2 linked regions of the Salinigranum rubrum genome follow. Each later gene encodes a partner of the first gene's protein in a complex. Links are inferred from orthologs where the notes say so. Each region holds a gene or a part of one and is shown on either strand. Other genes may lie near its edges.

Evidence for each region. The genes of interacting proteins can lie anywhere in the genome.
Region 2: the proteins of pcn (region 1) and rnhB are in contact, whole or in part, in a crystal structure (PDB 3P83), measured with the Archaeoglobus fulgidus proteins. The link is inferred for Salinigranum rubrum from one-to-one orthologs. Residues at the interface, in WP_010877842.1 of Archaeoglobus fulgidus: Val39, Ala42, Asn43, Val44, Ala45, Met46, Leu125, Asp168, Ser194, Asn218, Tyr219, Pro220, Ile237, Leu238, Ala239, Pro240, Arg241, Ile242, Glu243, Ser244; in WP_010878125.1 of Archaeoglobus fulgidus: Ala74, Ile178, Ala179, Ile183, Arg190, Ser195, Asn196, Leu197, Arg198, Gln199, Lys200, Thr201, Leu202, Asp203, Phe205.

The regions. Positions count from the first base shown.
Region 1 is NZ_CP026309.1:3,929,824-3,935,029, forward strand. The notes cover bases 715-3,438. They hold pcn (proliferating cell nuclear antigen (pcna)), read left to right. Parts: upstream 715-1,560; coding sequence 1,561-2,316; downstream 2,317-3,438. Other genes in these bases: C2R22_RS19355 (ABC transporter ATP-binding protein), read right to left, coding at 715-1,111; C2R22_RS19365 (UPF0175 family protein), read left to right, coding at 2,476-2,697; C2R22_RS19370 (hypothetical protein), read left to right, coding at 2,694-3,245; C2R22_RS19375 (histidine kinase N-terminal 7TM domain-containing protein), read right to left, coding at 3,262-3,438. Outside these bases: C2R22_RS19350 (ABC transporter permease), read right to left, coding at 1-183; more of C2R22_RS19355, read right to left, coding at 176-714; more of C2R22_RS19375, read right to left, coding at 3,439-4,965; C2R22_RS19380 (MFS transporter), read right to left, coding at 5,055-5,206.
Region 2 is NZ_CP026309.1:91,663-96,958, forward strand. What follows is about bases 1,278-4,091. They hold rnhB (ribonuclease HII), read right to left. Parts: upstream 3,103-4,091; coding sequence 2,452-3,102; downstream 1,278-2,451. Other genes in these bases: C2R22_RS00485 (winged helix-turn-helix transcriptional regulator), read right to left, coding at 1,278-1,435; C2R22_RS27645 (DUF7511 domain-containing protein), read left to right, coding at 1,799-1,891; C2R22_RS00495 (tRNA pseudouridine(54/55) synthase Pus10), read right to left, coding at 3,170-4,091. Outside these bases: C2R22_RS00475 (DHH family phosphoesterase), read right to left, coding at 1-54; C2R22_RS00480 (universal stress protein), read right to left, coding at 112-549; more of C2R22_RS00485, read right to left, coding at 635-1,277; more of C2R22_RS00495, read right to left, coding at 4,092-4,510; C2R22_RS00500 (DUF4112 domain-containing protein), read right to left, coding at 4,598-5,167; C2R22_RS00505 (hypothetical protein), read right to left, coding at 5,164-5,296. UniProt on the Methanocaldococcus jannaschii protein: Endonuclease that specifically degrades the RNA of RNA-DNA hybrids.

The DNA of each region.
Region 1 (5,206 bases):
GGCCCCGAAGCCCTCGCGGAAGGCCTGGGGGAGGCTTTCGAGGAGCGCGTCTATCTCGGCCGTCGACTCGGCGAACGAGGGGTAGATGTAGATGACGAGGCCGATGAACGCCGCCAGGAGCACCGTGAGCGCGGCCGTCCCCTTGACGCGTCGCCGCGACTCGTACCGCATCGTCTCAAACATCGCGGGGGCCTCCGGGTTCGTCGGACGGTGTCGACCCTTCCGACTCAGCGTCCGTCTCACCGTAAAAGTGCATGAACACCTCTTCGATGGGCGGCTCTTCGATTTCGAGGTCGACGACGACGTGGTCGCTCAGCGCGGCCAGAAGGTCGTTGTAGTCACCCGCGAACGTGAACCGCACCTCGCGGTCGACCTGTTCGAAGGAGACGACGCCGTCGAGCGCCAAGTCGCGCTCGTCGAGTGGCTCCGCGGTGTGAAGGTGGACGCGCTTGCCGCCGCGCTCCAGCAGGGTGTCGACGTCCTCGACGGTGACGAGTCGCCCGTCGCGGATGATGCCGACGCGGTCACAGACGCGTCTGACCTCGCCGAGGATGTGCGAGGAGAAGAACACCGTCTTGCCCGCGTCGCGCTCGTCACGGACGAACCGGTTGAACGCCGCCTGTTTGAGCGGGTCCAGTCCCGACGTCGGTTCGTCCATGATGAGCAGGTCGGGGTCGTGCATGAACGCCTGGACGATGCCGAGCATCTGCTTGTTCCCCGTCGAGTACTCCCGGATCCGTTTCTCCAGCGGCGGCGTGAACAGGTCGAGGAGTTCGTCGCGTCGGCTGTCACCCTTCAGTGCCGCCTGATAGTCGAGGAACTCCTCGCCGGTGACGCTGCCGTCGAAGGCGGGTTCGCCGGGGAGGTAGCCGATGTGTGCTTTCGCTCGGCGGAGCTCTCTCGGCTCTCGAACGTCGTGGCCGAGCACGGTCGCAGAGCCCGCAGTGGGCGACTGGAACCCGAGGAGCGTCCGGATGGTCGTACTCTTGCCCGCCCCGTTCGGGCCGAGGTAGCCGAACACTTCCCCCGTCTCGACGGTGAACGTCAGGTCGTCGTTAGCGAGGACCCCGTCGTACGATTTGCTCAACCCTGATACCTCGATAGCCGTCATCTCTCTGGGAGTTCGTGCCGCTGTGTCCGTCCCGAACCGCTCGTACGAACGGTCCTAAGAGCAACGGCCTCACACATAAAGGCGGGGTGAGACCGGGACGCCCGCTCGGCGACGGTGCGTCTACCAGGGAAACAGTAGTATACGCATATCGATACGTTTCCTCCGAGCACAGGAAGGAAAGGGGAGACCCGGTGGGTCTTCATCCGGGGAGGGGGGATGAAATCGAAGCCATCCGGGGCGTCCTGCACGCCACAGGACACCGACTGTTCGGAGGCGTATCACTTCAAATTATCTGTAATATATTTTGGTATTCTCTGAACATGTACGATAACCGGGGAGACGTGAGCGAGGGCTCGATCCGAGTGGGATGGTCGGCGTCACGGACACGGCACGCACGAGAGACGCCGAATCAGGAGTATTTTTAAGACTGCTGTCCTACCTGCGGGTACATGTTCAACGCCATCGTGAGCGCCGCGACGCTCCGCGACGCGCTCGACTCAGTGAGCGTCCTCGTCGAGGAGTGCAAGATCCGGTTGAACGAAGACGACCTCTCGATCACCGCCGTGGACCCCGCGAACGTCGGGATGGTCGACCTCACCCTGGAGGCGGCCGCGTTCGAGTCGTACGAGGCCGACGGTGGGGTCATCGGCGTCAACCTCAACCGACTCGAAGAGATCGCGAAGATGGCGAACGCCGACGACCTCGTCCACCTCGAACTCAACGAGGAGACCCGCAAACTCCACATCCAGATCGACACGGCGGACTCGCAACTGTCGTACACGCTGGCGCTCATCGACCCCGATTCGATTCGGAAGGAGCCGGACATTCCCGACCTCGACCTCCCCGCCAGCATCGTCCTCGAAGGCGCCCAGCTCGACCGCGGTATCAAGGCCGCCGACATGGTCTCGGACCACATCTCGCTGCGCGTCGACGAGGAGGAGGAGACGTTCCACATCGAAGCCGAGGGCGACACCGACGACGTCGACCTCACGCTCACGAAGGCCGACCTCATTTCGCTCTCTGCGGGCCCGGCGAACTCGCTGTTCTCGCTCGACTACCTCAAAGACATGAACAAGGCGATTCCGAAAGACGCCGAGGTGACGGTCGACCTCGGCGAGGAGTTCCCGGTCAAACTCCACTACAGTATCGCCGAGGGGCAGGGGCAGGTCACGTACATGCTCGCACCGCGCATCCAGAGCAACTGAGCGGGCGTTCACCCGAAGGCGTGGCGACCGGAAGCGGCCGTGGCCTCCCGAACCGAACGCGCTGATTCTCCGACGCGCGCCCGCTCCCGTCCGGACGCGAGCGTCGGCGCCGGAGTCGAACCGTACTTTCATACTGAGCGACCGAGTACGTCTCCGAGAATGACAGACTCGGGTCCGAACGAGACGGACGAGCGGCTCGTCGCGGCCGTCGGCCAGTACGCCCTCGGCGAGTTGACGCTCGGGCAGGCGGCGGAGCGAGCGAACTGTTCGCGGTTCGAGTTGGCCGAGACGCTCCGGGCGTCGAGCGTCGAACTCCGACTCGGGAGCGAAGCGACGGGGACGGCGCGGGGAGAACTCGACGTCGCTCGCGCGGTCAGATGACCGCCGACAGCGAGTCACGAGCGTCGTACGACCGGCTCTACCTCGACGCGACGGTCCTCGCGAACCTCGCAGTCGCCGACCTCGTCGGGGTCGTTCCCGAGACGGTCGACAACCCCCGCACCTCCTACGCGGTTCGCGCCGAACTCGACGCGGGCGTCGTGGCGGGGTTCGAACCCCTCACGCGGGCGCTCGCCGGTCTCTCGGATCCGCTCGACGAGTCGTCGACCGGCGACATCACCGTGGCGGGGTCGCTCGTCCGGCAACGCAAGCCCGAGTTCTTGGACCGGCTCTCGCGGAGCGAGGCGTCGGTTCTGTACCAGGCGTGGGCCGCCGGCGTCCCCCTGGCGACGGACGACCGGGACGTCCGAGCGGTCGCCGCCACCTACGGCGTCCCGACGACGGGGTCCGTCGGCCTCGTCGCCCGCGCCGTCGAGCGAGGCGTGCTCTCGGTCGAAGCGGCCGACGGAGCGCTCGCGACGTGGCGTGACGCGGGCGTCTCGGTTCCCGTCGACTCCGTCCGTGAACTCACAACGGACGACACGGACTGACGAGAACGCCCCGGTCTCAGAGCCGGAACCGGACCGTCGTTCCGTTCTCGGTCACCTCGAATTCGGGGTCGGGACCCAGCCAGCGGCACCCCCACTGAACGAGCCACAGGCCGAGCCCGCTGCCGTGCGTGAGCGGCGTCTCCTCCCCCTCGGTGACGACCCCGAGTTCGTCGTCAGGGATGCCCGGCCCGTCGTCCTCGACCTCGATGACGACGTCGTCCACGCGACTGTCGCCGTCGCCGCCGTCGGTGGTCGCCGTCCGAGCCGTCACCGAGACCGAGGGAGAGGGACCGTCGTTGTGTGTGACGGCGTTGTCGACGACGGCGGAGAGGACGGTTGTGAGGACCTGTTCGTTGGTCTCGACGGTCAGTTCGGAGGGCACGTCCAGGCTCACATCTGGGTCCGCGTCAGGGGCGTCGTCGACGACGTCCGTGACGACTTCCGCGACGACGTCGTCGAGGGCGACCGACGTCGTGACGTCGGCGGAGTCGAGCATCTCCTCGAAGCCGCGAGCCTTCTCGCCGAGGTCCGCGAGCGCCGTCGAGCGCTCGTGAATCGTCCGGGCGTAGCGCGCTTCCTCGTCGGAGAGCGACTCGGCGAGCAGTTCGGCGTAGCCCAAGACGACAGTCATCTCGTTTCGGAGGTTGTGTCTGAGGACTCGATTGAACACGTCGAGCCGCTGGCGGCGGGCCTCGCGCTCGGTGATGTCGTTGAGGACGATGGTCCGACCGACCGGGCTTCCGCGGGGGTCGTCGATGGTGGAGGGGACGGCCTCGAGCGTGCGTCGGTGTCCGTCGACATCGAGGTCGAACGTCCCGCCGTCGCCCGTACGCATCTCCGCGTCGACGTCGGAGGGGAGGAACGCCGCGAGGGGGTCGCCGACGGCGGCGTCGGTGCCGCCGAACAGCCGTTTCGCCTCCTCGTTGAGTTCGACGACGCGGTCGTCGTTCGCGACGATGACCACGCCGACGCCGAGGTCGTCGATGGCCCCCCGACGACCGCGGTAACTGGTCGCGGGGACGAGGTCGAACAGGTCGAAACGGAACAGCGCGTAGCCGAACGTGAGCCCCGTCACCGAAAGCGCCATCGGCGTGAAGTCGACGGCGACGAGCGGGCCGAACTGGAAGGTGCGCTTGACGTGTGCGACCGTCGGAAAGAGGGAACCGACGACGAGCGCGAGCGTCTGTCTGCGGTACAGCCTGGTGTGTGAGGCGAGCGCGTCGACGAGGAGCGCCATCCCCGCGCCGACGAGGACGTAGCCGTAAGCGGCGTGGGCGTAGTGCCAGAGCGTCGGGTCGTACGAGACCGTCGCCGCGCCGAGCGTGGGCGTGACGCGGTAGTTCGTCCAGATGAGCGGCCGCAGTGCGGGGAGGGAAACGACGACGAGCGTCGCCGCCGGGAACGCCACGAGGCCGGCGACGGTACGCCGGGTGAGGTACTCCCCGCGGCCGGTGTAGCCGAGGGCGAACGCCAGCCAGGCGGGGGCGACGAGCGCCTTTCCGACCTCGATGGGAACCTCCATCAACACCCGCGTTCCCGGGTCGAAGGCCGTGAGCGCGACGGCGTACGAGAGCGACCACACCGTCGACCCGACCATCAGGAGCGCGAAGGCGGTCGACCCCGGTTCCGTCCGCTCGCGCCAGGCGTACAGTGCGAGCGCGAGTGAGGTGCCGCCGGCCAGGAGCGACCCGAAGGCCAGCGGCGAGAACCCCGGGAGCATCAGTCGTCGTTCGTGCGCGTCGACCAAAAATTTACGCAAAAATGAGAGTCAGTAAGAGAGAACAGTATCTGCAACGACACTGAGGAGGCTCACGCTGTCGGTGTCGGGTCACGGGCCGACCGCGCGAGGATGTACACGATGGGAGCGAGGATGACCGCGCCGACGACGAACGGGAGCGGGAAGCCGACGACGTAGAGCGCAGCCATCGCGGGCGGGCCGACCGTGCGCCCGAGGCTTCCCG
Region 2 (5,296 bases), 3.8 Mb from region 1 along the record:
GCGGGACTTCCGTGACAGCGAGAGCGCGTCGTCGTCGATGAGGCTGTCGTCCATACCGCGTTCTGTCGTCGGTTCGGGAAAAGGGTGCCCTTCCGTTCCCGACCTCGGCCCTCAGAGCGTCTCGTCCGCCGCGAGCTGTCGCACCGTGAGCACCGGCATCGGACACGTCCGGACGATGCGCTCGGCGACGCTTCCGAGGAGGAACCGGTTCTCGCCGTGTCGTCCCCGGGTGCCCATCGCGACGAGGTCGGCGTCGTGGGCCTCGGCGTACTCGCGGATTTCGGTCGCCGGTCTCCCGACTCTGACCGACGTCGTCACGTCGAGGTCCGTCGACGCCACGACGTCGGTCAGGGCCTCCTCGGCCTGGTCCTTCAGCGCCCGTTCCATCTCGTCTTGGAGGCGTTCGGGCGACGACTCGATCTCGTCGGTGTCGACGATGGAGATGGTGTGGACTTCCGCCTCGAAGCGCCGGGCGAGGTCGAGTGCCACGTCGACGGCTCGCTGGACGCTCTCGGAACCGTCGGTGGCGATGACGATGGTCTCGAACATCCTTGTCCGGGGGTTCCGCTGGCGACGACATAAATCCCGCGTGGACCCGTCCGCCCCCGAGTCCGATGCGTCCCCAGGGCGAGAATCAGTCGAGAAACGCTCGCGTCTCGGGACTGAGTCGGACGAAGACCGCCCGCCCGTCGTACTCGCGGGTGAGTACGCCGGCCGCGACTAACCGGTCGACGTGGCTGCTCACGGTGCTCGTCGCGAGCCCGAGTTCCGAGCCGAGGTCGGTCGTTCCCACCGGCTGGAGTCGTTCGACCGCCCGGACGACGCGCTCCGTCGACTGGGTCGCGAGCGCGGCCGCCGGTGCGGTCGCCCTGTCGTCGACGGGTGTCGGGTACACCCGGTGGTGACCCAGTACCGACCGCGATTCGACGAGACCGGCCCGGTCGAGAATCCGCACGTGGTACCGGAGCGTGGACCGGTCGACGCCGCTCGCCCGGACGAGGTCAGCGATGCTCCTGCCCGGGACCTCCACCACGTGCCGGTAGACGTGCGCCCGCACCTCGTTGTCGAGCGCATCCCCGTTCGCGCGCCGTTCGTACCCGACGACGAACGCGATTCCGGGGGCACGCCGGGGGAGGTCGAGGTGGCTCACTAGCCGCTGGCCGTCGTCGAGTGCCGACGGGACCTCCTCGGCCACTTCGTCGAGGCCGACCGAGTCGAGGCCCGTCACGGCCACGGCGACGCATCCGTCCTCGTCCGTGGGTTCGAGCGCGCTTTCCCCCGTCGGCGCCGCGGACGCTGCGGACGCCGGCATCGCCGTCAGGACGACGACGAGAAACACCAGCGCGGCGAACCCCACGGTCCGACCCGCTCCGTGGGTGAACGCCGCGCTGTCGGAACGCACAGCCGAAGCCAGTTTCTCGGTCTGAACGAGCATCGTCGTCTCCCACGTGTATACCAGGGGTACAAGAACGTTCTAGAAGTGTTCTGACGGAGCGAACCGGCCGGTAGGAGGTGTGTAACCACGGAGCACGACCCCCGTACCGGTTCTCACCCGCTGGGGAAGTCACCGCCTACTTATGCCCGATGTCCACGTTCTCCGAACTGTACCGGCTTCAGACCGTTCACCGCTCCCAACCATGTCCGAACTCCCACTCCGCCGCGACGCCGACCAGTCGTCGACCGACAGCGACGTCCTCACCCCACCGACTACTCGGCGCGCGGCGCGTCGCTCTTCGACGACGGCGCCGAGTACGCGGCCGTCGTCGTCCCCGCCGCCGACCGTCCGGACGAGTGCACCATCTTCCCGCTCGGCGTAAGCGAGGCGGAACTCGTCACGACGTGGATTTCGGCCGGGGAAGGCTCGTTCGTCGCGCTCGACGAGATGCGGTGAGTCGAGTCACGCTCCGTTCTCGTTTGTATCGGTTCTCGGTTTCTCGCTTCTCGCGTTATTCGGTGGCCGGAAACCCGTGTCGGCGTGTCGCTCGAACGAGACAGCGACCGGTTGCGTGAGGCGGAACAGCGACCACGCAGGACACGGGGGCGGTGAGACCGGAGCCTCGCACCCCATCCCGTCCGACCGGGACGGAGCACGGCCGGGACCCTCGCACGCCGCCCGCTCGCTTCCATCGCCGGCGCTGCGCGTCGGCTTTCAGCGGAACCGAAGGGTCCGCCCGGTTCACTCGCCTCCGCGCGTCGACCACGAGGGCGGGGCGGTGGCGCGTGACGTCACGCGGTCCCTCCGCGTGACTCACGTGCGAGGGACGAGCGACGGAGCGAGCGGACGCGAGCGAGAGAGCGAATCGGCTGGGGTGGCTGTGGCTTCACCGCCCTGGCGACCGCGCGTCACCCGTTGCTCACAGGCCTCTCGACGATGTGCTCACAGGCCTCTTGACGATGTGCTCGCACGACTCCTGACGACGTGCTCACGACCGACGCGCGGTACGCGCTTTCTCAGAAGTCATCCAGTGCGGACTGCTCGGCCGCGCGCAACACGTCGTCGCACGTCTTCCACGACGCCCGCGCACACGCCGGAAGCCGTCCGTGCTCGCGGACGTACTCCCGCAGGAAGGTCCGCGTCGTCGGGTCGCTCGGGTAGCCGCTCCCGACGTCGCCGTACTCGGCTCTCAACTCCTCGACCCGCCTGTCCCGTTCGACCTTCGCGACGATGCTCGCCGCCGCGACAATCGGGTAGGTCCCGTCCGCACCGTGTTCGGCGCGGACGTCGACGCTCACGCCGCGTTCGTCCGCTCCCCCGGCGACGCGACGCGCGAAGCGCGACTCGCTCACGTCGCCCGCGTCGGCGTACACCGGGTCGCCGTCGCGTGCCACCGCCGCGACGGCCTCGACGTGGGCCGCGACGGTCAGCCCGTTCATGTCCGTCTCCGGCGCGTCGATGCGGGCGGTGGAGACGACGCCGACTCCGACCGCGTCGGTGGCGGCTCGAATCTCGGCGGCGAGTTCCGCTCTCCTCTCCGGCGTGAGCCGCTTCGAGTCGTCGACCGCCGCGGGGAGGTCGTCGGGGTCGACACGGACCGCCGCGGCGACCATCGGTCCCAACACCGGCCCCTTCCCGGCCTCGTCGCTCCCGACGTGGGTTGGCATGCGCGGTGATTCGCGCGCCTCGAAAAACCGTTGTCGGTACTGCCGGGCTATCGGGGTCGGTTTCCGCCTACTCGTCCGTCTCGGCGACGGCTTCGGGTTCGGCCTCGTCCGCGTCCGTCCTCCGCTCGTCCCTGAAGTACGCCTCGTCCTCGAACGCCTCGCTCTCGCCGTAGACGCCGACGACGTCGAGCGCCGTCACCTCCGCGCCGACGCCGAGGAGGCCGGCCAGACTCGGCTCCGTCCGGCCGTCGTCGCCCGAGACGAGTTCCTTGATGTACAGTCCCCCCTGCCCGTGGAACTCGACGGTCGCGTGCGTCTCGTCCTCCCACTCGCCGGCGGCCTCGTACACCTCCCGGGTCCGGGTGAGGTTCGCCCGCCGGTGGTCGACGCGCTGTGGCGTGTACTGCTCGATGATCGCGCCTTCGAGGTCCGAGAGCGCCGCTCTCAGCGCGTCTTGGGAGATAGAAGAATCGAACTCGACCTCCGCGCGGTAGCGCTTCGAGGCGTCCAGTTCCTTCACCCGCTCGACCATCTCGTACGTCGCCAGCCGTAGCCCCTCGACCTCCACTCGACCCTCGGCGTGGTCGTTCACCACGCGTTCGAGGGGCTCGACGTTCACCGTCCGCCGCTTCGGCTCGCGCACCTCGACGACGAACGGGCGGCCCGTCCCGAGCATCCGCGCGTCGACGTCCTCGCGCCCGGCACCGTGGAACGTCGCCTCGCTCCCCTCCATCGCCTCCCGAATCGGCGGCGCGACGAGTCCCTCGACGCTCGCCTGGTACAGATAGCCTGTGCCGTCACACTGTGGACACTCCCGGCTCTCGCCGAGGACGCCCCGGCCGTCACACCGGCCGCAGGGCCACTCGGTCTGGGGGATGTCCCGTTCGAGCTTCCGGTAGCGCCCGTAGACGAACGCCGAGTTGACCGTCGCCTCTACTCGACCCTCTTCGATGTCGAGGAGGAACTGGACGTCGGGCCGACCGAACTCGACCTCGGTCTCGGTGAGCCGTCCGACCCGCTTGCCGACCTCGCGGTTGAACTCGGACTTGAAGAGTTCGCCGGCGTCGGCGGCGAGGCCGGCTTCCTCCCTGAGAAGTAGCTCGTTCTCCTCGACGAGCGGTGGGGTGCGCGTCCCGACCTGATACGTCTCGAACTCGACGCCCTCCACGGCGTTCACAGCGCGCTCGGCCCACGCGTCGAACCGCGCGCACTCGCCCTCGCAGACCCAACACTCCTCGGTAACGGGCTCGAACGGCTCGTCGTCCGCGAGGGCGGCGGCGACACGGAGCGACCGCCCGCGCTCGGCGTTCGTCAGCCCGAAGCTCCGGTCGGCGAAGACCCGGCCGAGACAGGCGTCACAGACCGGCCCCGCCCCGTCGAGCGCCCGGGCGTCGTCGAGAACACTCATACCCGAAGGTGTGTGGGGGGAAGTAACTGTCTTGCGTTGCCTGTCTCGGCGTCTCACACCCCAGCACGTCCGTCGCCCGTCTCGACGTCACACGACGCCGACCCGCACCAGCGCCCACCACGCCGCGACGCCGACGCCGACCCCCACGAGGACGAGAAGCAGCGTCAACAGCGCGGTGACGACGACGACGTACCGACGGTCCAGGCTCGCTCCCTCTGGCTCGTCGAGTCGCGTCGCTGCGAGCCGAACGTTCCGCGTGTTCGCCTTCCACACCGCGTCGAAGACGTCGCCCACGAGGGGCAGTGACCCGAACACCGCGTCGACGACGAGCACGAGGAGCATCCGCGCGAGCGTCGCCCGCGGGACGCCGAGCGCGGCCGCCCGGGCGACGATGTACGCCGACGCGGCGCTCGTGGGGACGTCGCCGACGCCCGGAACCAACCCGACGAGCGGGTCGAGACCGATTCGGTAGCTCGTCCCGGGAACGCGGAACAGGTCGTCGAGGTAGTAGCTCAACCGTCCGAGCGCGAGTAGCTCCGCTCGCTCGTCGTCGTCCGCGCCCTCGACTTCGACTCCGGTGCCGACGCCGACGTCCGCGTCCGTCCCGCCGCCGGTATCGACCGCGGCGTTCGGCGCCGCACCGTCCCTTCGGCTCACCGCTCCGGCTCACCGCCGAGGAGTTCGACCGCTTCGATGCCGACCGCCGCCGCGAGGCTCGCGTCGAGGGCCGCCGCGTCCGTCTCGCAGGTGACGGTCGACCGCGCGTGGACGCGGAGGTCGTTGAGT